DNA from 2 places in the Mesorhizobium oxytropidicola genome. Region 2 is predicted to be linked to the other one. Evidence: predicted binding sites of a transcription regulator. Region 2 holds the regulator's gene; the other holds the start of a gene.
What was found. Region 2 encodes LexA, which represses DNA repair genes until DNA is damaged. Its sites were predicted from a motif close to TGTTCNNNNTGTGTTCNG; they were not measured.

Region 1: AC0V8S_RS05065 (ImuA family protein) is a predicted target of LexA. The motif match lies at 7,917-7,934, and genes of this name have one in related genera.

The regions. Positions count from the first base shown of each region.
Region 1 covers NZ_CM149692.1:1,042,873-1,053,949, reverse strand. Annotated here, with positions in the region: gene trxA (thioredoxin) at 1-789, shown strand, start outside; gene AC0V8S_RS05085 (LON peptidase substrate-binding domain-containing protein) at 904-1,575, shown strand; gene AC0V8S_RS05080 (Trm112 family protein) at 1,585-1,827, shown strand; gene AC0V8S_RS05075 (error-prone DNA polymerase) at 2,114-5,461, opposite strand; partial or broken gene AC0V8S_RS05070 (DUF6504 family protein) at 5,458-6,932, opposite strand; gene AC0V8S_RS05065 (ImuA family protein) at 6,874-7,893, opposite strand; gene AC0V8S_RS05060 (LysE family translocator) at 8,005-8,637, opposite strand; gene AC0V8S_RS05055 (metallopeptidase family protein) at 8,773-9,195, shown strand; gene AC0V8S_RS05050 (N-acetyltransferase family protein) at 9,292-9,837, opposite strand; gene AC0V8S_RS05045 (VCBS repeat-containing protein) at 9,856-11,077, opposite strand, start outside.
Region 2 covers NZ_CM149692.1:4,356,075-4,367,151, reverse strand. Annotated here, with positions in the region: partial or broken gene moaC (cyclic pyranopterin monophosphate synthase MoaC) at 1-138, shown strand, start outside; gene AC0V8S_RS21735 (molybdopterin molybdotransferase MoeA) at 138-1,343, shown strand; gene AC0V8S_RS21730 (alpha/beta hydrolase) at 1,389-2,219, opposite strand; partial or broken gene AC0V8S_RS21725 (AMP-binding protein) at 2,525-4,151, shown strand; gene kynA (tryptophan 2,3-dioxygenase) at 4,148-4,984, shown strand; gene kynU (kynureninase) at 4,989-6,236, opposite strand; gene AC0V8S_RS21710 (GntR family transcriptional regulator) at 6,403-7,137, shown strand; gene lexA (transcriptional repressor LexA) at 7,519-8,256, shown strand; partial or broken gene AC0V8S_RS21700 (ComEC/Rec2 family competence protein) at 8,250-10,707, opposite strand; gene gltX (glutamate--tRNA ligase) at 10,810-11,077, shown strand, end outside.

The sequences.
Region 1 (11,077 bases), 3.3 Mb from region 2:
TTCTGGGCGCCATGGTGCGGGCCTTGCAAGCAGCTGACGCCGCAGCTGGAAAAGGCGGTCCGGGCCGCCGGCGGCAAGGTCAAGCTGGTCAAGATGAACATCGACGATCATCCTTCGATCGCCGGCCAACTCGGCATCCAGTCCATTCCCGCGGTCATCGCCTTCAAGGACGGCCAGCCGGTCGATGGCTTCATGGGCGCCATCCCCGAGAGCCAGATCGCCGAATTCATCACCAAGGTCGGCGGCAAGGGCAATGGCGCCCCGGCCGTGGCCGAGGCGCTGGCGGCGGCGACCGAAGCCCGCGACGCCGGCGACATGCAGACCGCCGCCGACATTTTTGACGCCATCCTGGCGCAGGCGCCGGAGACGATCGAGGCGATCGCCGGACTGGGCGAGCTGCTGTTCGAGGCCGGCGACACGCAAGGCGCCGAGGCGTTGCTGGCTACGGCGCCCGAGGCCAAGAAGGACGCGCCGGCGCTGGCCGCCTTGCGCGCCAAGATGGCACTCGCCGCGCAGGCGGCGGAACTGGGCAATCCGGCCGAGTTCGAGCGCCGCCTGGCGGAAAACCCCAAGGACCACCAGGCGCGTTTCGACCTGGCCATGATCCAGAATGCCAGGGGCGAGCGCACGGCCGCCGCCGACAATCTGCTGGCCATCATCAAGGCCGACCGCGCCTGGAACGAGGATGGCGCCAGGACGCAATTGCTGCAGTTTTTCGAGGCCTGGGGCATGACCGACGAGGCGACACTGGCGGCGCGGCGCAAATTGTCGGCGCTGCTGTTTTCCTGAGCCGGCGGCTGTTTCGTCGCATGGGCTTGGCGGCGGCGGCGGCCGCGCCAGATTAGGAAGCTGACTTCGGCCAGGCCGATGATCTCGGCGGAAGAAGTCGATCGGAGGAATGTGGTGCAAGCGGGAAACGCGCATTACCGGCTGGCCAAGGATCTGCCGTCGACGATCCCGATCTTTCCGCTCGAGGGCGCGCTGCTGTTGCCGGGTGGCCGCATGCCGCTCAACATCTTCGAGCCGCGCTATCTGCAGATGGTGGACGAGGCGGTCGCCGGTTCGCGGCTGATCGGCATCATCCAGCCCAGTCTCGACGGCGCGCTGCGCGAGGATGGCGAACCTCAGCTCTGCAATGTCGGCTGCGCCGGTCGCATCATTGCCTTTTCCGAAACCGGCGACGGCCGCTACCTCATCTCGCTGCAGGGCGTGTTCCGCTTCCGCATCGCCCATGAGCTGACGGTCAAGACGCCGTTTCGCCAGGCCAAGCCGTCGCCCTTCCTCGCCGATCTCGATGACGATCCGGCAGCGAACGAGATCGACCGGCCGGCACTGCTGAAGGCATTTCGCGCCTATCTGCAGGCCAACGATCTCGAGGCCGACTGGGAAAGCGTCAGCCGCGCCGAAAATGCCATGCTGGTCAATGCGCTGTCGATGATGGCGCCCTACGGGCCGGCCGAGAAACAGGCGCTGCTCGAAGCCGCCGACTTGAAGACGCGGGCCGAAACGCTGATCGCCATCACCGAAATGGCGCTGGCGCGCGAGAATGAGGATTTTGGTTCGAGTCTACAATAAGAGGGTGCGATGGCGGCGGATGGGCGTGACGCAAAGAACTTCAATGTCGATCCCAAGCTGCTGGAGCTGCTGGCCTGCCCGTTGACCAAGGGGCCGCTGGCCTGGGATCCGGAACGCGGTGAGTTGGTCTCGCGGGTCGCCAAGTTGGCTTATCCGGTGCGCGACGGCATTCCGATCATGCTGCCTTCGGAGGCGCGGACGCTCTCGGCGGAGGATGTACTGGCGCCGCCAAGACTGAGTGGGCCGGCCTGAACTGCATAGCCATCCATCGTTTGTTCTCCCAAGGAAGAGCCGCGAAGCAGTTGGGCGTTGAAGTTTGAGAGGCTGGCGGGACAGCGCCCCCTCTGCCCTACCGGGCATCTCCCCCACGAGGGGGGAGATCGGCAGCTTCGCCGTCCAGCCCGCCTTTCAACGTTGGAGATTGGCGAAAGCCGGGATGTCAGCCAATCTCCCCCCTTGTGGGGGAGATGTCCGGCAGGACAGAGGGGGGCGCGAAGGATCACAGCGTTTCTTCAGATGACGAAGGTAGGGGCCGCGCCTACTGAAAATTGCGCCCCTTGGGCATGACCTGTTCCGCCTCTTCCGACAGCGTTGCGAGATCCTGGCCGGCTGGCGCGTTGCGTGGTCGGGCATCTCGATCCGGAGGCTCCGCCCTGGTGGCCGGGGGTTCGGCGCCCGGCGCTCCAGCCCCGCTGACCTTTTCCAGGAGCACGGTCAGCCAGGGTGTCAGATCCTCGATCTTCTCCGCGACGATATGGATCACATCCGATTCCGACTGCAATTTCCCGGTCACCTTGACGAACCGCGCGCCCATGACGATGGGGCGGAAGCGGGTAAAGGTCCGTTCCCAGAAGATAACATTGGCGACGGCCTTGTCGTCTTCCAGCGTGAGAAAGATCGCGTTGCCCTTGCCGGGGCGCTGCCGCACCAGCACGAGGCCGGCGACGGAAACGCGCCTGCCGTCGCGCACCGATGGCAGGTTGGCATTGGGCGTGACGCCGGCGCGGTCGAGCCGCTCGCGCAGGAAGGCCACGGGGTGCGCCTTCAGCGACAGGCCGAGCGAGCGGTAGTCGTGGATGACATGCTCGCCGAGCGGCATTGTCGGCAGCTTCGTCTCGGGCTCCAGCTCGCGCAGGCGCAGCGCCGGCTGGTCGAACAGCGGCAGCTTTTCGGCGGCACTCTTGGCGCCCAGCGCGCGCACTTCCCAAAGCGCGGCACGGCGGTCGAGGCCGATCGAGCGAAAGGCATCGGCCTGCGCCAGCCGCTCGATCTCGTCGACATCGAGACCGGAGCGCAGCCAGACGTCACGGACGGTCGAGTAGCCTGAACCCCGCCGCTTTACGAAATCCTCCATCCGTTCCTTGGACAGACCCTTGATCTGCCGGAAGCCGAGCCGCAGCGCATGGTTTGTCTCGATGACACCGCGCATATCGGCATGGCGGGGCAGGATGCGGGCCGGATCGAAAGGCGCTTTTTCCAAAGTGCAGTCCCAGACGGAGTAATTGACGTCGACGTCGCGGATGTCGACGCCATGGTCGCGCGCGTCGCGCACCAGTTGCGCCGGCTGGTAAAAACCCATCGGCTGCGAATTCAGGATCGCGGCGCAGAACACGTCGGGATAGAAGGTCTTGAACCAGCACGAGGCATAGACGAGCAAGGCGAAGGAGGCGGCGTGGCTTTCGGGAAAGCCGTATTCGCCAAAACCCTCGATCTGCTTGAAGCAGCGCTCGGCGAAATCCCTGGTGTAGCCCTTGCCGACCATGCCGTTGATCATACGGTCGCGGTAATTGCCGATGGTGCCGGTGCGCTTGAAGGTGGCCATGGCGCGGCGCAATTCGTCGGCCTCGCCCGGCTTGAAGCCGCCGGCGACGATGGCGATCTTCATCGCCTGCTCCTGGAACAGCGGCACGCCCAGCGTCTTGCTGAGGATCGCCTCAAGCTCCGGTTTTTGATATTCGGGTTTCTCCTTGCCTTGCCGGCGGCGCAGATAGGGATGCACCATGTCGCCCTGGATCGGGCCAGGCCGGACGATCGCCACTTCGATGACAAGGTCGTAGAAATCCTTTGGTTTGAGCCTTGGCAGCATCGACATCTGGGCGCGCGATTCGATCTGGAAGACACCGAGCGTGTCGGCGCGGCCGATCATGTCGTAGACGCGCCTGTCTTCCGGCGGCAAGGTGGCGAGCACATAGGGTTGGCCATACGGATCCCGGGCTTTTGGATAATGGTCCATAAGCAGAGTGAAGGCGCGCTGGAGGCAGGTCAGCATGCCGAGCGCCAGCACATCGACCTTGAGGATCTTCACCGCGTCGAGATCGTCCTTGTCCCATTCGACCATCTTGCGCGCGTCCATCGCCGTCTTGACGATGGGCACGATCTCGTCGAGCCGGTCCCTGGTGATGACGAAGCCGCCGACATGCTGGGAGAGGTGACGGGGAAAGCCCATGATCTCGTTGGCCCGTTCCATCACATGCCGCGATGTCGGGTCGCTGCGGTCGAGGCCGCCGGCGCGGGCTTCCTTCTCGCCGAGTTCCGAGGTCGACCAGCCCCAGATCGAGCCGGACAGGGACGCCCGGACATCCTCCGACAGGCCCATCGCCTTGGACACTTCGCGCAACGCCGAGCGGCCGCGATAGCTGATGACGGCGGCGGCAAGCGCCGTGCGTTTGGAACTGTATTTCGTATAGATGTACTGCATCACCTCTTCGCGCCGCTCATGCTCGAAGTCGACGTCGATGTCAGGCGGCTCGTTCCTCTCCTCGGAAATGAAGCGCTCGAACAGCGTGTCGATCTTGTCCGGTCCCACCTCGGTGATGCCGATGCAGAAACAGATGATCGAATTGGCGGCCGACCCTCGGCCCTGGCAGAGGATGTTCTGGCCGCGGGCGAATTTGATGATGTCGTAGACAGTCAGGAAGTAGCGCGCGTAATTCAGCCGCTCGATCAGGGCGAGCTCTTCCTGGATGCGTTTTATGACGCTGGCCGGGACACCGCCCGGGAAGCGCCTCACCGCACCTTCCCGCGCCAGCCTCTCCAGCTCGGCCTGCGGCCCGAGGCCCGATTCCGTCGGCTCGTCGGGGTAATTGTACTGAAGGTCGCTGAGCGAGAAGGTCAGCTCTTCCGCAAATCGCAAGGTCTCGGCCAGAGCCTGCGGATGCCTGCGGAACAGGCGGGCCATTTCCAGCGGCGGTTTTAGATGGCGTTCGGCATTGGCGGTGAGTTCCAGCCCGACCTCGGCAACGGGTGTGTTGAGGCGGATCGCGGTCAGCACGTCCTGCAGCGGCCGCCGTTCGGCCGTGTGGTAGAGCACATCGTTGGTCGCCATCAGCGGGATGCCGGTGCTCTGGGCAAACGCCGCCGCCTGCTCGATCCGGAAGCGGTCATTGCCCGCATAACAGGGCGAGACGCCAAGCCGCAGGGCCCTGCCGAAGCGGTCCTTGAGCTGGCGGAGCAAAGCGAGACTGTCTTCAGCGCCAGCCGCCAGATCGGGCAGCACCGCCAGCGACATCAGGTCTCCCCATTCGAGCAGATCGCTGCGCTGGAGAAGGGTGGCGCCCTTTTCGTTTTCGTCGCGCAGATTGGCTTGGGTGAGCATGCGGCACAGATGCCCCCAGCCGGCGCGGTTCCTGGGATAGGCGAGAATATCCGGCGTGCCGTCGCCAAAAACCAGCCGGCAGCCGGGGTGATAGGCGAGTTTTTCGACCTTGGCCTGCTGCCAGGCGCGCACCACGCCGGCCACCGTGTTGCGGTCGGCAAGGCCGATCGCCGAGAAACCCAAGAGCTTGGCCGCGACCACCAGCTCCTCCGGCTTGGAGGCACCGCGCAGGAAGGAGAAATTCGACTGGATGCCGAACTCGGCATAGGGGATGACGGTCAGCGCGTTCATGCGAAGACCCCGTGCATGAACCAGCGCGGCGCGGCTTGCGAGCCGCCGTAAAGCCCTTGCCGGTAGAGCCAGTAGCGGCGGCCGTCGGCATCCTCGATGCGGAAATAGTCGCGCGTCGATGCCGCCGCGTCGCCTGGCACTTCCTGCCACCATTCGGCGGCGATGCGTTCCGGCCCCTCGGCACGGGTGACCCGGTAGAGCGCGCGCCGCCAGCGGAAATTGAGCGGCGGCCCCTCCGGCATTTCGGTGGCCGGCACCTCGATCGGCTCGGGCGCACGGAACAGCCGGATCGGGCGTTCCGGCGGAAAGATGGTTGTGGGCGCCTGCACCCTGTCCGGTCTCTTCGGCGGCGTGGTCCGGCGCGGCGCTTCGCTGAAGGGGACGATGGCGACGGCACGTTCCGGCAGATGGCTTTCCACCGTGACCGGCTGCAGCACGGCGCCTTCGCCGAGCCGGGCGCGGATGCGGTCGGCGAACAGCGCGATGTCGGCGCCGTCATCGGTCACCTCGCCGGTCAGATCGGCCTGCGCCATGTCGAAAGCGGCGGCGGCCAGCACCGAAAGCCGCACCAGATCAAAGCCATAGCCGGCATCGATGTCCTGCTCGAGCGCCGCCAGCCTTTCATGGAACAGCTTTTGGATCAGCCTGGGATCGCGCATCGGCCGCGAGGTGCCGAGCGCGATGCGGCTGACAGCGCCATCGACACGGAAAAGCAGCAGCGCCAGCGTCCGGGCGCCCTCGCCGCGGCGCTCGAGATCGCCCTTCAAGGTCGTCGCCAGCAGGCCGACCAGCCGCTCGATGTCCTCGGTGAGCGTGACGGGTTCGGCGAGATGCCGTTCGACCGAAAGCGGCGCGACGGGAAGGCGCGGCGACACCGCCTCGTCGAGACGGCCAAGCGCCTGGTCGAGACGCAACAGCAAAGTGGCGCCGAAGCGGCGGGCAAGCGGCGCGCGCGGTGCCGCCATGACGGCGCCCGCCGTGCGCAGGCCGACACTTTCCAGGCTGGCGCGGGTCGCCGGGTCGATGCGCAGTGCGGCGAGCGGCAAGGGTGCCAGCAGGGCTTCCTCGTCGCCGCCGTCGACGATGCGGTCGCCGCAAAAGCGGGCCGCCGCCCAGGCCGCGCCCGGCGTCGGGGCAAGGCCGGTGCGGACATCGAAACCCTGATGGAAGAAGCGCGACAGGATGTCGTCCAGCATGGCGCGTTCGCCGCCGAACAGATGGGTGCAGCCGGTGACGTCGAGGAACAGGCCGTCCGCCCGTCCAGCGCCACCAGCGGGGTGTAGCGGTCGCACCAGTCGGCAAGGCCTTCGAGCAGGCGCCGGTCTGCGTCCGGATCGGCCTCGACGATGTCGATACAGGGATGCATGGCGCGCGCATCGGCAATGCCCATGTCGCGTTTCAGGTGCAGCGCCTCAGCCCGCTCGTCGAGGGCTGAGATGCGCTGGGCGTTGCCCTGGCGGTGGCTGATCACCAGTGGCGGGTGATCCGACGGCCGGGAACGCCACGACCGCCCCAGACGCTGCCGCAGGATTCTTTCGGCCGCCAGATAGGGAAACCACAGGGACAGGATTCTTTGCCCGGTGTCTTTCCTCGCCCCTTCTTTCGTCGAATACGCGTTCATCGGGGTTCCACTCCAGTGTGAATTGTCCAGGCAGGGCCGTGCGGCTCTTGCCGATGCTGATGGTGAAGGCGGGGCGGCCGATCGAACCGGCGAGCGGCCCGGCGACCGTGGCGCGCGGCACCGCCGGCGCCGACGCGACGATGAGGCGGACGGGCGCCGCCGTCGGTTCGGGTTCGGCCGCCTGCCGCAGCAGGAATACGGGGCGGCCCGCACTTTGCGCCCTCGCATGCAGCCGGCGCGTCGCGGTCAGGTCCAGCCGTTGCGGGTTGCCGCGGATTTCCAGGATGACGGCGGCGAGCGCCGTCATCCGCGCTGCTTCCTCGGCGATCCACAACGCATCGACGAGTTTTGGCGCCTCGGAAAACAGCAATTGTTCTGGTTCAATGCCGAAGGAGGCCTGCAGCCCCCTGGCATAGGGAAAGCCCGCCTCGCGAAAGATTTCCGTGGTGCCGATCCACAAAACCGGCAGCCCTTGCGCCCGTTTGAGGATCAGGCTGGTGAGTGACAGGGCAAAACCGGCGACGGCTCCGGCATCGCGGGTTTCCAGGCCATGGATTTCGCTGAGCGCCGCTTTCGGCAGGCCACCGCTCAGGGCGGCATCGAGCCCTTCGATGCCGATCGGCAGGAAGGCATCCGGCAAGGCCGCGGCAAGACCGCGCCGCACGATCGTGAGATCGGCATCGCCGCCGCCGTCGGCATCAAGCGGCGCGCCAGCCGGCGCCTGCAGGCGCTCGGGCAGCGTTCCCTCGATCTTCGCGATCTGGCGGCGCAGGGCAAAAACAGTCTCCCGCGCCACGGCGGTCATCGCCATGACGGTCAGTGTCCACTCACAATTGTTCCTGTTATGTTCCTATAGATTCCAGAGGGAGCTGGAAGAGTCAAGCAGAGTCATAAGGAATTTATTCCTGCGAACGCGTGCTCTTCAGCGCTGGCCGCCTAGAGCCAGCCGTGCGGCGAGCCCCGCGAATACCGTTCCGAGCAGGATTTGCGGCGCCCGCTGGAACCGTGTGCGCCTCGACAAGGCGGCTCCGATCCGGCTGGCGGTCAGGATGACCAGGCCGTTGACCACCAGCCCGATCAGGTTGAGCACGGTCGCCAGCAGCAGGATCTGGCCGGCGACGGAACCGGTCTCGAGGCGTACGAATTGCGGGAACAGCGCCAGCACGAACAGCGCCATCTTCGGGTTGAGCAGATTGGTCAGCAGGCCTTGCCGGAAAATCCGGCTTCGCGAATAGCGCGGCAGGCCGGCGACCGGGGCAAATGCCGTTCCGTCGGAACGGAACGCCTTCCAGGCGAGCCAGGCGAGGTAGGCCGCGCCGGCATAGCGCACGATGTCGTAGGCGATGGGCGCTGCCAGGAACAGTTGCGACAGGCCGAAGGCGGCGGCCAGCGCGTGGCAATAGGTGCCGGCGGCGATGCCGGCATAGGTCGCAAGGCCCGAGGCGTGCCCCTGGCTGGCGCTGCGGGAGGCGATCAGCAGCATGTCCGGCCCCGGCGTCGCGGTCAAGGCGAGGCAGGCAATGGCGAAAAGTCCGATGGTGGAAAGGTCCGGCATGAGAACTCCCTGAGAGATGGCCGGAACCGACCCCTACGCGATTCCTCGGCGACGGCAAAGGTGCCGCGGCAGGAATTGCCGCTTCATTTGCCTCGACCGGTGCGAAAGCCTATATGCCGGGTCAAAGGACAAAGCATGGCCCGCATCTACAAGACCCGCACCTGGCATGGCGAACTTGCGCCCTCGATGGAGGAGCTGGAGTTCCTGGCGCTGGAGGCCTACGCCCATTTGCCGGAGGATTTTCGCAAGCTGACCGGCGAGATCGTCATCCAGATCGCCGAATTCCCGACCGACGAGATCATGGACGATCTGTCGCTGGAGACGCCGTTCGACCTGCTCGGCCTGTTCGAGGGACGCGGCATCGCCGAGCGCTGGAACCCGCAGACCGGCGAAGGCCCGAACCGCATCACGCTCTACCGCCGCGCCATGCTCGACTACTGGGCCGAGAACGAGGAGACGCTGGGCGACATCGTCACCCATGTGCTGATCCACGAGATCGGCCACCATTTCGGCCTGTCGGACGAGGATATGGAGCGGATCGAGGAAGCGGCCGAATAGCCCTCTTCGGGTGAGGTTTGGCCAATCGCCAACGTTTGCGATTGGCCGCTGAACAGACGACCAGCCTGCGTATCCGGCACCAGCTGCAACCGGCAGTCACACCCCGACCGCATCACCCCCAGGCGGTGCACACGCCATCAAATCATAGACGCCCTTGTCCTCGACCACGGCGAAGCCAAGCTCGACATAGAGCCGCCTTGCCGGGTTGTTCTTCTCGACATGGATCGACGCTGATTTGCCGGCTAACCATGCCTCTTCGATCAGGTCGCGCAGCAGTGCGGAACCGTAGCCCTTGCGGCGATGGCTGGGCAGGAGCGCGATGTCGATGATGCGGTGCTGGCTTGGCCAGCGCTCGACATAGAGCCGGCCGATGTCCTGCCCGGCCCGCGCCACCACCAGCCAGTCAGCCTCGGGATAGTGTTTTCTGTAGTGGGCATGCTGCGCCTGGAACTGCATGTCGAGGAAGGCGGCCTTCTGCGCCTCGCTCCACGCGGTCACGGCGAGTTCTTCCAGGCGCGTCGAGGCGTAGAGCCGCGACAGGAACGGCAGATCCGCCTCGGTCGACGGACGGAAGCCGAGCCCGGCCTTCAGCGACCGGGACCAGGCTGGAAGCCGATGTGCCTGCTTTGCTTCTTCTGCCACGCTGCCAGAATTCAATCGTCAGACCGGCGGCGTCAGGTCGCGCACCACGATGGCCTGGTTGACGTTGCTGCTGGCAAGCGACACCCAGGCATCCTCCCACTCGGTGCTGTCGATGTTCATTTGCGACAGCGTCCACAGTGAGTTGTCGTTGGGTGCGCCGCCGCTCATCAGGCTGAACAAAGCGACGCGGCCGTCGGCATTGTAGTCGAGCGTCAGCCTTGTATTCGCGCCGGAGGCGTTGAAATCGCGCCACCCCGACCAGTTCTGCGTGGCAGCGTCATACTGGGCGTTGAAGGAGTGAACGTGCTGCTGGTCGGACGCGACAAGCATGATGTCGCCATTGCCCTCGATGCCGGCAGCCAGCGTATATTTGGCAACCCGGCTGTATTCGGTCATGGCCCAGGGCGACCAGCTGTCGGTGCCGGCTGGCTTCTGGCGCGTGTGCAGCACCTGCCCGCTCTGCGTCAAGGCGAACAGATTGGTGGCGCCGAGCGGGCCGACAATCGGCGCCATTTCGGTGAAGCCGCCGGTGCCTGTTGTGTCGATCTGCACCCATTGCGTCCAGTCGGCAACCTTCAGCGCTTCCGCCGTGGACTGCTGGCAGCGGTAGAGGTGAAGGCCGGAATTGATGCCGAACAGCGCGATGCGGCCATCGGCCTGGCGGATCGCCCTGACCGACACCAAGCCGCCGGGAATCTGGAGCCAGTCGCTCCACTCCTTGGCCGGCGGAACGCGTTCGTCGACAGTGACAACGATCGGCGTCTTGGTGCCCGGCGGCGTGATGGTTTTCTGCACCTGCACGATCTGGTCCGGATTCTGGTAAATCCACCAGATATTGCCTTGATTGTCGGTCACGAAAATCTCGATGCGGCCGTCGGCATCGTTCGCCATCGACAGTTTCTGGTAGCTCGTGGCGATGGGCGGTGCGCCGATGTTCTGAGGCGCACTCCACTTGTCGATCGGGCCGATCTGGTTGGCGTCTTCGGTGATGACGGAGAGATTGGTTGTCCCTGACAGCTGTGCGACAACGGCCACCCGCCCGTCCTTGGTCAGGCCGGCCGTCATCTGCACGAAGGTGCCTGGGGCGATGATCGACCAGTCCGCGGGCCACGGTCCGTTCGGCGCGGTCTGCGCTTTCTGGATCAAACGCCCCGCCGCCGTATCGATAGCAACCACCATCAGCCGCGAGAGTTCGAAGAATGGCGTGCCGGCCGGCATGCTCCGCAGGCTGGGCGACGTC
Region 2 (11,077 bases):
GGCGCTGACCGCAGCGTCGGTCGCCTGCCTGACCATTTACGACATGGCCAAGGCCGTGGACCGCGCCATGGTCATCTCCGGCATCCGCCTGGTGGAAAGACCGGCGGCAAGTCCGGCGACTACAAGGCGGGCGCCTGATGGCGCTGGTTCCCGTCGCCGAGGCGCTCGAACGCCTGCTGGATGGCGCAGCACCCCTGGCCGGCGAAAGTGTTTCTCTCTTCGAGGCGGTCGATCGTGTGTTGGCGGAGCCTGTCGTGGCCCTGCGCACCCAGCCGCCCTTCAATGCCTCGGCCATGGATGGTTACGCGGTCCGCACTGCCGATGTCGCGTTCGTGCCGTCGAAACTCTCGGTGATCGGCATGGCACCGGCCGGGCGCGGCTTTGACGGCTCGGTCGGCGAGCGCCAGGCGGTGCGCATCTTCACCGGCGCGCCGCTGCCTGAAGGCGCCGACACCATCGTCATCCAGGAAAACGTCCGGGATCTCGGTGGCGGCAATATCGAAGTGATTGAGCCCACCGGTGAGTGGCGCAACATCAGACGTGTCGGCCTCGACTTTTCCAAAGGCGACGTGCTGCTGGAAAGCGGCCGCTTGCTCGACCCGGCAGCGCTTTCGCTGGCGGCATCAGCCAACCGTCCAGCAGTCACAGTGGTCAAACGGCCGCTGGTCGCCATAATCGCCACTGGCGACGAGTTGTTGCCGCCCGGCAGCGAACTCGGGCCGGACCAGATCATCTCGTCCAACGCCTATGGCGTCGCCGCTGTCGCACAGTCGGTCGGCGCCCGCGCGCTCGATCTCGGCATTGCCGCCGATCGCAAGGAGGCCATTGCCGCGCTGGTGCAAAAAGCGGTCGCGGCTGGTGCGGATGTCATCGTTACCCTTGGCGGCGCCTCGGTCGGCGATCACGATCTCATCCATGACGTGCTGACCGGTGAAGGCATGACGCTCGGCTTCTGGAAGATCGCCATGCGCCCCGGCAAGCCGCTGATGTTCGGGCGCCTCGGCGCTATCAGGTGCATCGGCCTGCCCGGCAACCCGGTGGCAAGCCTGGTCTGCTCGCAATTGTTCCTGAAGCCGCTTCTGGCAAAGCTCGGCGGCCGCAATCATCGCCAGGACATACGTCCGGCGCGGCTTGGCGCCGCAATGCCAGCCAATGATCTGCGCCAGGATTATGTGCGGGCGGTGGTCAGGGAAGACGAGGACGGGCTGGTGGCGACGCCGTTCAGCATCCAGGATTCTTCGATGCTGCGGATGCTGGCCGACGCCAACGGGCTGATCGTGCGGGCACCGTATGCCCCCGCATCCGCTGCCGGCGACACTTGCAGCGTGCTGATGCTGCGCTGAAGAACTGCCACGTAAACCGCTGATAATGTGTAAAAATGGTCTCTGTTATTCCGAGATCAACGTCCGCGTCAGCGCATGCGTCGGATCGGCAAGTCCATCGACAATGTCGTAGTGATGCCGGTCGGGCTCGACCACTGCGCTGGTGGTGGCGCCAAGGCCGGTCCAGATGTTGGCCAGCAACGCAGTCTGGCGCAGGAACTCCGAGCGCTCGCCGCCGCCGGCCCAGCAGGTGATGCGGGTGCCATCCAGGGGGCGCAGCAGCGCCGGGCTTTCCACCAAGGCTTCGGCCTCATCGATTGCCAGTGCCGCATTGTGCCCGGTGAGCATGAGTGGACGCAGGTCATGCAGGCCTGAGATCGAGACGACGTGGCGTATGCGCTTTGCCACGTCGGCGGCCAGAGGCGTCGACGTGGTCACCATGCGGCTGGCGAGATGGCCGCCGGCCGAATGCCCGGTCAGCATCAGCGGTCCCTCGACCATTGCCGCCGCCTTTTCGATTGCCGCGCCAATTTCGCGGACGATGCCGGCGATGCGTATGTCCGGACACAGCGTGTAGGACGGCATCGCCACGGCAAAGCCGTTGCCGACCGCGCCCTTGGCGAGGTGCGACCAGTCGCTCTTGTCGGACTCCAACCAGTAACCGCCATGGATGAACACGACGAGCCCCTTAGGAGCCGCCGTGGGCAGGAAAAGATCGAACCGATTGCGCGGTCGCTCGCCATAGGCGACATCGATGCGTGCCCGGCCCTCAGCCAATAGCCCGTCCCGAAACGCTTGCGCCGGTTCGGTCCACGCGGCCGGCCAACGGTCGCTGCCGGCGATGTTCGCGCCATTGGCGTAGGCATTGTCCCAATCGGCAATGCGGTGTTCGAGCATCGGCACCCTCCCCAAAGCGCATCCGTTTGGCGCTAGCAATGGCCGTCACCATGCCATGCGTCAATGCCTCGTGGCAAAAACATTTTAGGCTTGAAACAAATTTCGACTGGTGCGATCCTGCCCGGAGAACAGCCGACAATGGGAGGTCTGCTGTGCTGTCCAAACCTGCGGATGTTCACCCTTCCCGGTGGCGTCGTCGAACAGCTGGCTGCACGAAACCTCTCGCGAAAGATGGGAACTTAAGATCCACCACCTCGGACAGTGCTTCGCGCATCTGACCAGGTAGCAAATGGGATGGCGGCGACATGCTTGGGCCTTCAGCGCATATCGACACGTTCACGCGCGATCATCTGCCGCCGCCGGATCAATGGCCGGATTTCCTGCTCGACGGTTTCGACTATCCCGAGCATCTCAACGCCGGCGTCGAATTGACCGACAGGCTGGTCGAGAAGGGCCTCGGCGACCACACCGCCCTGATCGGCAATGGCCGCCGCCGCACCTACAAGGAACTGTCCGACTGGACGAACAGGCTGGCCCACGCGCTGGTCGAGAATTACGGCGTCAAGCCGGGCAACCGGGTGTTGATCCGCTCCGCCAACAACCCTGCAATGGTCGCCTGCTGGCTGGCCGCCACCAAGGTCGGAGCCGTCGTCGTCAACACCATGCCGATGCTGCGCGCCGGCGAACTCACCAAGATCGTCGACAAGGCGGAGATAACCATCGCGCTCTGCGACACCAGGCTGATGGACGAGATGACCGCCTGTGCCAAGGACAGCGCCTTCCTGAAGCAGGTGATCGGCTTCGACGGCACCGCCAACCATGACGCCGAGCTCGACCGCATCGCGCTCGACAAGCCGGTCACATTCACCGCCGTCAACACCGGCCGCGACGACGTCGCCCTGCTCGGCTTCACTTCGGGCACGACAGGCGTGCCGAAGGCGACCATGCATTTCCACCGCGATCTTCTGATCATCGCCGACGCCTACGCCCGCGAGATCCTCCAGGTGACGCCGGACGATATCTTCGTCGGCTCGCCGCCGCTGGCCTTCACCTTCGGCCTTGGCGGGCTCGCCATCTTTCCCCTGCGCTTCGGTGCCGACGGCAACGTTGCTGGAACAGGCGACGCCGCCCAACATGATCCACATCATCGAAACCTACAAAGCGACCATTTCCTTCACCGCGCCGACCGCTTACCGCGCGATGCTGAAAGCCATGGATGAAGGCGCCGACCTGTCGTCACTGCGCGTCGCCGTTTCGGCCGGCGAGACATTGCCTGCTCCGGTCTTCGAAGAATGGACTGAGAAGACCGGCAAGCCGATCCTCGACGGCATCGGCGCCACCGAAATGCTGCACATCTTCATCTCCAACCGCTTTGACGACAGGAAGCCGGCGTCGACCGGCAAGCCGGTCGGCGGCTACGAGGCGCGCATCGTCGACGACGCAATGCGCGAGGTGCCGCGCGGCGAGACCGGACGGCTGGCGGTGCGCGGCCCGACCGGCTGCCGCTACATGGCTGACGACCGGCAGAAGGAGTATGTCCGCGACGGCTGGAACCTCACCGGCGACACGTTCACACAGGACGAGGACGGCTTCTTCCATTTCGCCGCGCGTTCTGACGACATGATCGTCAGCGCCGGCTACAACATTGCCGGCCCCGAGGTCGAGGCAGCGCTGCTGTCGCATCCCGATGTCGCCGAATGCGCTGTCATCGGTGCCGAGGATGGCGAACGCGGCCAGATCGTCGAGGCGCATGTCGTGCTTGTGCAAGGCGTCTCGCCGGACGCGTTGACCATCAAGCGCCTGCAGGACCACGTCAAGGCAACGATCGCGCCTTACAAATATCCGCGCTCGGTCAAATTCATCGCCGCCCTGCCCAAGACCCAGACCGGCAAGATCCAGCGGTTCCGGCTGCGCACGGAGAAAATCAATTGAGCGAGCCCTACGATCCGGCGTCGGAAGGCGCACAGATGTCCTTCAAGGAGCGTATGTCCTACAGCGACTATCTGCACCTGGAAAAAGTGCTGGAGGCACAGACGCCGCAATCGTCGGCGCATGACGAGATGCTGTTCATCATCCAGCACCAGACCTCGGAACTCTGGATGAAGCTCGCTCTGCACGAGATCGGCGCCGCGATCCGCTCCATCCGTGCCGACCGGCTTGAGCCGAGCTTCAAGATGCTGTCACGCGTCGCCCGCATTTTCGAGCAGCTCAACAATGCCTGGGACGTGCTGCGCACGATGACGCCAAGCGAATACACCGAGTTCCGCGACGCGCTCGGCCAGTCCTCCGGCTTCCAGTCCTGGCAATACCGCGCCATCGAATTCATGGCTGGCAACCGCAACCTCGCCATGCTCGGCCCGCACAAGCACCGGCCGGACCTCACCGGAAAGCTGGAGGCGATCCTGGCCGAACCGTCACTCTACGACGAAGCCTTGCTGCTTCTGGCGCGCAATGGATTCGACATCGGCGCTGATGCCAAACGCACGGACTGGCGGGAGACGCGCAGCGAGAATGAAGAAGTCCTGGTCGCCTGGCAGACCGTCTATCGCGATCCGCAGCGCTACTGGATGTTTTACGAACTGGCCGAGAAGCTGGTCGATTTCGAGGACTATTTCCGCCGCTGGCGCTTCAACCATGTCACCACGGTCGAGCGCATCATCGGCCTGAAGCGCGGCACCGGCGGCACATCAGGCGCGTCCTATCTGAAGAAGATGCTCGAGGTCGTGCTGTTCCCGGAACTGTGGACGGTCCGCACACGTCTCTGACGTCTCAAGTTACCGCCGTCTTCACCGCGAAACGCGCTTCCTGCCAGGCGCCAGTTCGCAAAATATCTTCCAGCACCTCGACGGCCTGCCAGACATCCTTGTAGCCGACATAGAGCGGCGTGAAGCCGAAGCGGATGGTCGACGGCGCGCGGAAATCGCCGATCACGCCGCGCTCGATCAAGGCCCGCATCACCTGATAGCCATGCGGGTGGAGGAACGACACCTGACTGCCGCGCGCATTGCCGTCGCGCGGACCTTCGAGTTCGAGGCCGTAGGCGCCGCACCTAGCTTCGACAAGCTGGATGAACAGGTCGGTGAGCGCGATGCTCTTCTTGCGCACCGCCGCCATGTCGACATCGTCCCAGATATCCAGAGCCCCTTTCAGCGCCCGCATCGACAGCACTGGCTGCGTGCCGCACAGGAACCGGCGGATGCCGCTGCCGGCCGCATAGCTTTGTTCAAAAGCGAAGGGCCGCGCATGGCCCCACCAGCCGCTCAGCGGCTGGTGGACATCGTCGTGATGGCGTTTCGCGGCATAGATGAAGGCGGGCGCACCCGGACCGCCATTGAGATATTTGTAGGTGCAGCCGATGGCGAAATCGGCATTGGAGCTGTCGAGTTCGACTGGCAACGCGCCGGCCGTATGACAGAGATCCCAGACGATCAGCGCGCCGACCTGATGGGCTTTGCTCGTCAGCGCAGCCATGTCGCGCAATTGTCCGGATTTGTAGTTGACGTGGTTGACCAGGATGACGGCGACACGCTCGTCGATCAGTTCCTCAATGGTGGGCGCATCAACGCCTTCGAGCCGCAGCACGGTGCCAGGCCGCGTCGAGGCCACGCCTTCGGCCATGTAGAGATCGGTTGGAAAGCTGTCGCCTTCGGCGACGATGATCGAACGGTCGGGCCGCAGGTTGAGTGCGGCATGCAGCACCTTGTAGATGTTGATCGAGGTCGTATCGCAGACCACCGTCTGGCCGGAAGCGGCGCCGATCAGCCGTCCGAGCTGGTCGCCGAGCGCAACCGGCATATCGAACCAGCCGGCGGTGTTCCAGGCACGAATGAGGTCCTGCGCCCACTCCTGCGTCGCCGCCTTCTGCAGCTCGTTGAAGACGGCGGGCGCCGCGGCACCCAGCGAATTGCCGTCGAGGTAGATCACACCTTCCGGCAGAATGAAGCGGTCGCGCATGGCACGCAGCGGATCCGCCGCATCCATGGCTTCGACTGCTGCGAGATCGAGTGTTGCATTCATGATCGATTGTCCTTCGCGCATGGGCGCGCCCAGATGAACACGTCAGGTGAAATCGGCTGGGCAATCATGAGCAGTCTGCCAAACCCTGTCAAACATTATATATAATTTACGCCATGGAAGGCTTTCATATATAATCGTGACGTGACAGCCTAAGGATGGGACAACGATGTTGGACGAAGGACTCTCGAAGACGGAAGCGGCCTACAGGCTGGTGCGTCGCGATATCCTCGCGACCCGTCTGCGGCCCGGCGCGCCGCTCAAGCTCAGCGCGTTGCGCAACAGTTATGGCATTGGCTGGACGCCGTTGCGCGAAGCGCTGTCGCGACTGGAGGCGGAGCGCCTGGTGACTTCCATCAGCAATCGCGGCTTTGCCGTTGCTCCGGTTTCGCGCACCGAATTGGAAGACCTGTCGCGCGCCAGGTGTGTCGTCGAACTGCCACTGCTTCAGGAATCGATCGAGAAAGGTGGCCACGATTGGGAAAACGCGGTCGTCGCCGCCCATTACCGGCTGTCGCGTTGCAAGACCGCTGTCGACGATCCATCCGACGAAGTGGTCGACGAATGGGATGAAAAGCACGAGGCTTTCCACGCGGCACTGCTCAGTGCGGCAGCATCCCCCTGGCTGCTGACCTTTCATTCCACGATCGCGGATCAATTGCGTCGCCATCACCGTTTTCTCGGCTTGGCGCCAACGCTGCGGGCGGCGGCCGGCCTGCAGCATGGTTACGAGGAGGCCGTGGAGGCGTTGCGCCAGGCGGTCGCAATCGAACATCACACCGCGCTCATGGAGGCGGCGCTGGATCGTAATATCGAGCGCGCGAAAACCCTGATGATCGCCCATATCGGCTATACGCTGCATGTCTATGTCCATGCCGGCGACGGCAGCATAAATAAGCGGTAGCGCAACGGGATCACGGACCGAAGCCGGTATGGCAATTTCGTGGCAAAGTTGGCATTTTGGCTTCGTTTCGTTCACGGCAGGCCAAGGATTGGTGAAAGGAGAAAAATCTCTCATCGAGCTTTGTCGGCTACTGATGCCAGACCTCGGAGCAGGATAGGCCACAGGCCATTAACCAAAACAATTTCAAAGCCGGCAAGCGCACCGCGCGGCGGCAGGCAGGCATCGAACACCGCCTGTTGCCGGGCCAAATAATTTCAGACGCCTTAACGAATTCACTAAACTTTAAACAGTTGCAGAACACAACTGGAACAGATAGGGTTTGTTCTGGGTTTGTTTTTCGATTCTGGTTCACACCCTTCGTTCAATGCCTTGGGGGCCGCCATGCTGACACGCAAGCAACATGAACTGCTGATGTTCATTCATGAACGGCTGAAGGAAAGCGGCATTCCGCCTTCCTTCGACGAGATGAAGGAAGCGCTCGATCTCGCCTCCAAGTCAGGGATCCATCGCCTGATCACGGCACTGGAGGAACGCGGCTTCATTCGCCGGCTGCCCAATCGGGCGCGAGCGCTGGAAGTGCTGCGGTTGCCGGATTCGATCGCGCCGGGCCTCAACGCGGCAAAGAAATTCTCGCCAAGCGTCATTCAGGGCAGTCTCGGTCAGGGCGGCCTTGGCCGCCAGATCAAGCCGGCGCCATCACGCTTGCCCGCGGCCGGCAATGATGACGACGCGGTTTCCGCCGTGTCGATTCCGGTGATGGGCCGCATCGCCGCCGGTGTGCCGATCGATGCCATCCAGCATCAGACTCATTCCATCTCGGTGCCGCCGGACATGATCATGGGCGGCGAGCACTATGCGCTGGAGGTCAAGGGCGACTCGATGATCGAGGCCGGCATCTTCGATGGCGACACGGTCATTATCCGCAACGCCGATACGGCGAGCCCGGGCGAGATCGTCGTGGCGCTGGTCGACGACGAGGAAGCGACATTGAAGCGGTTCCGCCGCAAAGGCGCCTCGATCGCGCTTGAAGCCGCCAACCCGGCCTACGAGACGCGTATTTTCGGGCCGGACAGGGTCAAGGTGCAAGGCAAGCTCGTAGGGCTGATCCGGCGCTACTGAGCAGGGACGGCAGCCGGTTTTTCGGCTTTTTGATAGGGCAGCAGCCCCCTCGCCTCGCGTGAATATTTTCGCTGTGCATGCCAGGGCCGATACGGCCCGTCCACCGCGAAGTTGACGGTTGGCGGACCGGTCGCCGATTGGCGGTCGAAGAAGACGGCGGCACTACCTTTGCGGGCAAGTTGCCGTTTGGTGACGACAAGAACCAGCGGATTGTGGCAGGCATCATAGCCGGTTGCATCATTGACGACGATCAAATCGGCGAAACCGCAGGCCTTCCAGGTGTCCTTGCGGTCTTCGACATGTGCGATGATCGCACCGGACGGGTGCCGGGCAAGACAGACGCCATCCGTGCAGTAGAACGGAGCTCCCGGCGGGAGGTTGACGGCATCGGCAATGTCGAATTGCCCATCTGCCTTGCTGAACATCTCCGGCACGACGATGGTTTCGGACACCAGCGCGCGTTTCCAATTGTCGATGGTGAATTCGTTCGGGCGAGCCCGGCTGACCGCGAGTTCGCCGCCGCCGATCGGCAGCGCGACCAGCCGCGCATCTTCCGAGATCAGTACGTCCGGCGTGCGCGTATCCGACACCGTCAACAAGCCGGCAAGCGCGAATGGCACTGCCGCGAGCCGCAACCAGGTCGTCGCCATCGTCGCGATGACCAAGGCGACGGTCACCAGCAGCACCGAGTGCTGCGAAATCAACCCGACCGCATCGATTGGGGAGCGTTCCGAAATCCACGCGGATATGGCGATCATCGCCGTCAGGCCTTTGCCCATTAGGTAGAGGGATGGCGCATCCAATCCAAACGGCATTAGCAATGCACTGGCAACGGCCAGGAACATCACGACTGACACGATCGGCATGACGGCCAGATTGGCGAACAGGCTGAGCGGCGACACACGCTGGAAATGCCAGATGGCGAACAGCGCCGTGGCGCAGCCGGCTATGATGGAGGTAATCGCCAACCCGCCCGTCGCCAGCAGGAATTTTCGCGTCAGGAATCCGGGCAAGGATCGCTTTGGCGGTGGCGGTCTTACCTTTCCCGCGTGGTGGTCCGCCCAGCCGGCATAGGCACCGACCAGCGCGGCCGTTGCGGCGAACGACATCTGGAAACTCGGGCCGACCACTTCGTGCGGCGACACCACGATGACGGCGATCGCCGAGATCGCCAGATTGCGCATCGTCAGCGCCGCGCGATCAAACAGCACGGCAATCAGCATCACCGCCAGCATTATGAAGCTGCGTTCGGCGGCGACGACGACACCCGAAATCACGAGATAGGCGGCGATCGAGAACAGGGCCGCGGCGGCCGCGTATTTCTTCACCGGCCGACGTGCTGAAAAATCCGGAAACAGCGCGAAGGCACCGCGCAGCAGACCCATGATGGTGCCGCCGACCAGCGCCATATGCAGTCCGGAAATCGAGATGATGTGATAGATACCGGTACGCCGCATCGCTTCGTTGATTTCGTCGGGAATGCCCGCGCGGACACCAACGATGAGCGCCGCCGCGATCTCACCTTCAGCACCACCGACAGTGGCCCGGATATGGTCGGCGATGGCTTCACGGGCATTTTCTACCCCGGGAGAAAAGCCGGGCCGACAACGGCATCTCACCATCATCGGCTGCAACAAGCTTCGGATTGCCGAGAAAGAAGCCGCTGCCGCCAATGCCGGCGAAGTAGCTGTCGAAGGAGAAATCGTAGCTGTCCGGTCGCACCGGGCCGGTCGGCGGCAACAGTTTGGCATAGCCGGTGACCAGGGAGCCGGCGGTCATTTCCGCAGGGACATTGCGCGCCGAAAGCCGGACCCTTTCCGGCGCATAGCGCAGTGTCGGCCGGGCGGTCGACGTCACGTCGATGGTCAGCCGGATGCGGCCGGTCTCCATCCGGTCGAGCGAAACGACGCGGCCGGTCACCTGCGTCGAGATTTCCGAACCCAGCATCTGGGTACCCGCCCGCCATGTCTCGGCCTTGGCGGCAAGCAGGCCAAGCGCGCACAACAATGCCGCCGTGAAGCCCAGATGGGTTTTCGGCCAGGAACGCGAAACAAGCGCGCAGATCGCCAACAGCACGACGACCGCGACAGGCTTTGCAAAATCAGGCTCCGCCGCCAGCGAATAATAGCCGATCGCACCAGTGGCCAGACAAACCGGCACCAGCAGGAAGGCGATGCCCCGGTCAAGCTCGAGCTCGGCTGCGGTCGCCACACTGTAGCGCAGGCGGGGCCACGAAACCTGGCCGAGTTGCCGCCGGACACGCACAATCCGGCCCGAGGCAGTGGACGGAAGTGGCGCCGGGATATCCGCCTGCGGCAGCTGGCTGCCGGAGCCTGGCACAAGAGGCGATGGTGGCAGCGAGGCTGGCGGCGGGATCGCAAACAGGGATCGCTCGCTGACGCCAACACTAGCGTCCTCGCCCCGATCCGAGCCCCGGCCTCGTCCAGCCATCGGGTCTGCCCCTTGCACCCCTGACGCCCTATGCTACATGAACGCGCGACGCGCGAAAGTCCGCGCAGCCGCACCCCGCTTCAGATGGTTTCCGAGAGTTTCATGTCCGACAAGGTCGTCACCCGTTTTGCCCCCTCACCCACCGGCTATCTGCATATCGGTGGCGCGCGCACGGCGCTGTTCAACTGGCTCTACGCCAAACACACCGGCGGCACGATGGTGCTGCGCATCGAGGATACCGACCGCGAACGTTTCAACGAGGCGGCTACCCAGGCCATTCTGGACGGGCTGACCTGGCTTGGACTTTCCTGGGACGGCGAGGCCATCTCGCAGTTCGAGCGTGCGCCGCGCCATCGCGAGGTGGCTGAGG